DNA from 2 places in the Streptomyces sp. NPDC048211 genome. Region 1 is predicted to be linked to the other one. Evidence: riboswitches for the same ligand, from Rfam matches in the RefSeq annotation. Region 1 holds a riboswitch; the other holds the start of a gene.
What was found. Region 1 has a riboswitch for cobalamin ahead of ACGFZA_RS18175 (prenyltransferase/squalene oxidase repeat-containing protein). Riboswitches for the same ligand answer to the same signal wherever they lie in the genome.
Positions count from the first base shown of each region.

Region 2: it holds a riboswitch for cobalamin, as region 1 does, so the genes downstream of both, ACGFZA_RS04100 (ribonucleoside-diphosphate reductase subunit alpha) here and ACGFZA_RS18175 (prenyltransferase/squalene oxidase repeat-containing protein) in region 1, are expected to answer to the same signal.

Region 1 covers NZ_JBIDAD010000004.1:415,668-418,563, forward strand. Annotated here, with positions in the region: gene ACGFZA_RS18165 (energy-coupling factor transporter transmembrane component T) at 1-66, opposite strand, end outside; gene ACGFZA_RS18170 (SCO2322 family protein) at 63-758, opposite strand; gene ACGFZA_RS18175 (prenyltransferase/squalene oxidase repeat-containing protein) at 755-2,011, opposite strand; cobalamin riboswitch at 2,116-2,247, opposite strand; gene ACGFZA_RS18180 (hypothetical protein) at 2,567-2,896, shown strand, end outside.
Region 2 covers NZ_JBIDAD010000001.1:886,663-889,558, forward strand. Annotated here, with positions in the region: gene ACGFZA_RS04100 (ribonucleoside-diphosphate reductase subunit alpha) at 1-1,214, opposite strand, end outside; cobalamin riboswitch at 1,354-1,490, opposite strand; gene ACGFZA_RS04105 (GNAT family N-acetyltransferase) at 1,543-2,055, opposite strand; gene mctP (monocarboxylate uptake permease MctP) at 2,179-2,896, opposite strand, start outside.

The sequences.
Region 1 (2,896 bases):
GGGGGCGCGCCAGGCACGGAACCGGCCCGGCGGGACGTCCGTAGGCGCGGCTGTCGTGCCGGTCATCCGCGGCGGCGGCGGGCCTGCGCGACTGCGGCGATGCCGAGGAGCAGGACGGCGCCCACTCCGGCGAGGACCCCGGCGGACGGCCCGCCGCCGTCCGAACCGCTGTCACCGGCGGCGACACCCGCCGACGTGGGCGCGGAGGCCTCGGCCGTGGCGGTCCTGCCGCCGTTGCCCTCCTCGTTTCCGGACACCTGCTCACCGCAGCCGGAGGCCGGATAGCCGGAGATCGCGCAGAGCAGCGCGTCACTGCCGTAACGCAGCGGCTTGGCCACCGCCGCGAGGGCCTCCGCACTGCTGGCGTCCGGTGCCACCCGCGCACACGCGGTACGCGGCGCGGGCGGCGTCTCCCCGTCGGGGGCGTCGGCGGGCGTACCCGGATCGATCACGAGCGCGACCCGCTTGGTGCCGTCCTCGGCGGGCGTGTCCGCGCAGATCTTCGCGAAGTCGGGGGAGCGGCGCGGCTTGGCCGCGTCCTGGGAGTCCGCACTCACTGCGAACCGGAAGCCCTGCACCGAACCGTCGTCCGGGCGGACCAGCGACGGCCCCTGGGTGGCATACGCCCAGCCTTTGCCGGAGCCCTCCCAGAACGACCAGTAGCGGTAGCCCGCGGCCTGGGCCGTGCCCGTACCGAGCACGGCCAGTACGGCGCCCAGGACCACCAGCAGCGCGGTGGCCCGTCCGGCGCCCCTCACAGCTGCTGGTTCTTGCGGCGGCCGCTGATCAGGAACCCGGCACCCGCGCCGACGGCGAGTCCGATCCCGACGAACCACCAGACACCGCCGATCCCGTCCCCGTCGCCGCTGTCCTTCTTCTCTTCTTCCTGGGTGGCGGCCGCCGTCGGCTTCTTGACGGCGGCGGGCTCGGGCCCGGTCGCGTTCAGCCGGCTGACGAGGTCCGCGCCGCCGAAGTCGTGGACGTCCGCCCCGGTGGCGTGGGCGGCCATGACCAGCTGCGCGTAGGCGGCGGGACCGTTCTCCTTCGCCCATGCCGCGGAGTTCTCCGCCAGCCACTTCGCGGACGCCTCGGCCTTGTCCTTGTGACCGGACGCGGACAGGGCGACGACCGCGTCGGCGGTGTTGCCGAAGTCGGGCTGCGGGGCGCTGTCCTCGGCGCCGGGCATCGGCGGCGAGTCGAGGTGGCCGGTCTTCGCGAGGGCGCCCGCGAGGTAGTAGGCGCCGTTCTGGGCCGCCTGCTCGGGCTTGAGCGCCTTGCCCTTGGTGCAGGTGGGGTCCTTGACCGCGGCGGTGTCCCCGATGACGAAGCCCTTGCCGAGGGAGCCGAGCACGGCGGCGGCGGTGGCGTCGCCGTTGGCGGCGAGCTTGCCGGCCTTGTCGGGCTGGTACGCGAACGCGCCGCCGTCCTTGCCGCCGCAGGGGATGGCGAAGGTGAGCAGGGCGTCGTACGGCGTCCTGCCGCCGTCCGTCGTCACGTCGCCGAGCTTCTGCCCGGCCCGCCCGAGGGTGCCGATGACGATCGAGGTGGAGTTCGCGTCACTGGGGCTGCCGGCGGTGTAACCCCAGCCGCCGTCCTCGTTCTGGACCGACTTCAGCCAGTCGACGCCGGTCGCGACGAGATCCTCGTGGCCGCGGACCTCGTGCAGCGCCTGCACGGCGGCCGCGGTCGCATTGGTGTCGATCATGGTCTTGGCGTCGCAGGGCACGGAGGCGTCGGGGCGGTACGCGGGGAAGGCGCCGCTGTCGCACTGCTGGCCGATCAGCCAGTCGACGGCCTCGGCGGCCGGCGTGACACCCACGGTCCGCTGCGCGATGAACGCCAGCGACTGCCGCCAGACCCCGTCGTACGTCGGGTCCTTCGTGCCGTACAGCCCCGAGGGCAGCGCCACGGACGGGGAGGGGGACGGCGCGGCGACTGCGGCCGGGGCTGCGGCCGCACAGAGCACGGTGGCGGTGGCGGCGAGCGCAGCTGCGCTGCGGCGTACGGTCATGGCGGGCGGGGCCTCTCCTGGGGGAACCGGGCACAGGCACACACAGGCACCAGGCTCCGGCTCCGTATACCTCGACGGTGCCGGCCACCGGGGGTCCGATGGCGCGAGCCGGTCACGACACGGACAGGGCATTCCGGCTTCCGCCACGGCGGCGGTCACGGCTGCGGGTCAGCGCCGGATTCGCACCGGCTTCCCCCTGAACGGGCATGATGACGACCCGCTCACTCTACCGGGAGGCTGCTGAGGGCCCTTGCCCCGGGCGCCGGAGGCCGGGAGGGCGCGGCGACAGGCCTTGCCCGCCCGCAACGCCCGGATAGTCCATGGCCCTTTCGGACGGTGATCGTTAAACTGCAACCCGCTCAGGAATCAGCCGGGTTGAGAGGGTGAACGGGTATGACGACAGGTGCCGGGGGATTCCCCCCGCCCCCTTCCCGGCCGCCCGGCACCCCGCCGCCCCCTCCCCCCGTACCGCCGGCGCCGCCGAGCACGGATCCGCCCCGGTGGGCGTGGTGGGTCGGTGGGATCGCGGTCCCGCTGGTCGGCATCTTGGCCACGGTGATCTTCAACAACGGTTCCGACCGCGATCCCGTCTCGGCACCCGCCCCGGCCCCGGCCCCTGCCTCCAGCAGCCCGCAGTCGGAGCCCTCCGCCCGGTCGAGCCCGGACCACGCTTCGGCGAGGACCGGGTCGCCCCCCGCGACCCCGAAGGTCTCGGCCTCCCCGAGCGCCACGGATCCCTCGGACGTCGACCTCGCGGCGCCGGCCGGGTACGCGGAGGCAGTCAAGACGATGTGGGGGCTGGCACCCGCCCCCTGCAACCAGGACGAACAGCAGCTGGTGGATCTCGACGACGGCATGAGCAAGGTGGAAGCCCTGGTCAAGGGC
Region 2 (2,896 bases), on a different contig from region 1:
CGCATCATCCGGCCGTAGAGCTCGCGGGCCGGCATGGTCTTGCGCGCCAGGCCCTTGGCCTCGGCCGCGCGGTAGACGGCGTCGAACTCGTCGCCCCACAGGTCGACCAGCTCGGGGACGTCGGCCGGGGAGAACAGCGACCAGGTACCGTCCGCGTCGACCCGGCGCATGAACTCGTCGGGGATCCAGTGCGCCAGGTTGAGGTTGTGCGTACGCCGCTGGTCCTCGCCCGTGTTGTCGCGCAGCTCCAGGAACTCCTCGATGTCCGCGTGCCAGGTCTCCAGGTAGACGGCGGCGGCGCCCTTGCGCCGGCCGCCCTGGTTGACCGCGGCGACGGACGCGTCGAGCGTCTTCAGGAACGGCACGATGCCGTTGGAGTGCCCGTTGGTGCCGCGGATCAGCGAACCGCGGGCGCGGATGCGGGAGTACGAGAGGCCGATGCCGCCCGCGTGCTTGGAGAGGCGTGCCACCTGGTGGTAGCGGTCGTAGATCGAGTCGAGCTCGTCCAGCGGCGAGTCCAGCAGATAGCAGGAGGACATCTGCGGGTGGCGGGTGCCGGAGTTGAAGAGCGTGGGGGAGGAGGGCAGGTAGTCCAGCCGGCTCATCAGGCCGTACAGCGCGGCGACCTCGTCCAGGGCGCGCTCGGAGGTGTCCTCGGCGAGCCCGGAGGCGACCCGGAGCATGAAGTGCTGCGGTGTCTCGATGACCTGGCGGGTGATCGGGTGGCGCAGCAGGTAGCGGCTGTGCAGGGTGCGCAGGCCGAAGTAGCCGAAGCGGTCGTCGGCCCCGTCGGCGAGCGACTGCGTCACCAGAGCGTCGAGCGCGGCCGCGTGGAGCGTCACGAACGCGGCGGTGCGGTCCGCGATCAGGCCCTCGCGGTGCCCGACGGCGACGGATGCGGAGAACGACGTCGCGCCCTGCCCGGCCGCCTCGTCCGCGATGGTGCGGGTGAGGAGGCGGGCGGCGAGCCGGGAGTAGGCGGGGTCCTCGGAGATCAGACCCGCGGCGGCCTCGGTGGCCAGCGAGCGCAGCTCCGCCTCGTCCGACCGGGCGTTGCGGCCGCGCAGCGCGGCGGCGGCGACGCGTCCGGGGTCGGTGTCGGGCAGATCGGCGGTGAGGTCGGTCAGGGTCCGCAGCAGTACGGTTCCCGGTCCGTCGCTCGTGGTTCCCGTTGATTCGGCCGCTGTTACCGGATCGGCTGGCGCGATGGTCACGTGGTGCACTCCCTCGCTCGGCTCGGGGCCTGCGGGGAGCGGGGGCAGCCGGGCGGAGCGGGACCCGGGCAGGGCAGCACTCCGTGCGGCGTCCACCGGCCCATCCACGAGGCCCGGACGTCTGGGCATCCGGATCGGTCGAGCCGGATGCGCTGTCGGCAGGACTTCGGACTCGGGGTGCGCAAAAGCACACCGAACACACCGTTGCGGGACAGTTCCGGATTCGCACCGGATTTCCCTGCGGCGACAGCGAGCACGAGCATACATGTGGGGGCTGCCGGATGCGGCAGCCCCCACATGTTGTGTCGTACGCGATCGCGGTGTGCCCTTATGGCGCGGGGCGGAGGTCCAGACGGTACGTCAGCAGCGTGAGGTCGGCGACGGGGCTCCAGTCCTTCTCGGGGGTCCGTACGAAGCCGAGGCGCCCGTAGATCCTATGGGCGCCGCGCATCGCCGGCTGCGTCGACAGGACGAGCCCCGTGACGCCGCCGGTGCCTCGTGCGCGGTCGATACAGGCCCGTACGAGCGCCTCGCCCGCCCCGGCGCCACGGGCTTCGCGGGAGACCGCCAGCATCCGGAACTCGGCCTCGTCGGCCGCCGCGATGTCGGCCCACGGGTTGCCCGGCGGGGCGTAGGTGACCCCGCCCAGGACGCGGCCCCGCGCGTCGGCGGCCACCAGCACCTCGGCCTCGGCGGCCCGGCGGGGCACGTCGCGCAGCTGCACCAGGTACGGATCGTCGGCGCCGAGGTCCAGGAGCCCGTCGCCCAGATAGGCCTCGGCGGTGATCTCGCCGAGGAGCGCGTGCTCGGCGGGCTCGACCGGCCGGATTGCTATGTCCATGGGCCGAAGTCTGCCGCAGGCACGGGCCGAGGCCGCAAGGGCTTTTCCGCGGGGACGCGCGAACGGGCCGCCGCACCCCTTCCGGAGAGGTGCGACGGCCCGTTCGCGTGCGCGCGGCGGAGGTCAGTGACCGCCCGGCGCACCGGCGGTGGCCGGCGGGAGCTCGGTCTGCACGCCCGGGTCGCCCGCGTCCGCGGTGTAGTCGCCCGGGGAGGTCTCGTCGATCCCGGCGGGCGCCTTCACGGCGTTCAGGACGAAGGTGAGGACGACGACGACCAGGACGTTCAGCACGAAGGCCGTCAGGCCGATGTAGCCGATCTCGCCGATGCCCGGGATCGCCTTGGAGGACCCGCCGAAGTGCTTCTGGGTCGGGCTGGCGACCCCGTACGCGGCAGCCGTTCCGTAGACCATGCCGACCGCCCAGCCCGCGAGCAGCGCCCAGCGGTGGAACCACCGGGTGAACAGCCCGCCGACCAGGGCCGGCATCGTCTGGAGGATCCAGATTCCGCCGAGGAGCTGGAAGTTGATCGCGACCGTCTTGTCCATGGTGAGGACGAAGGCGAGCGCGCCGACCTTCACCAGCAGCGACACCAGCTTGGAGACCTTGGTCTCCTGTGCGGGTGTGGCGTCGGGCTTCAGGAAGTCCTTGTAGATGTTCCGGGTGAACAGGTTCGCCGCGGCGATCGACATGATCGCGGCGGGCACCAGCGCGCCGATGCCGATGGCGGCGAAGGCCACGCCCGCGAACCAGTCGGGGAACATGTTCTCGAACAGCTGCGGGATCGCCAGCTGGCCGTTGTCCACCTTGACGCCGGCGGCGATCGCCATGAAGCCGAGCAGC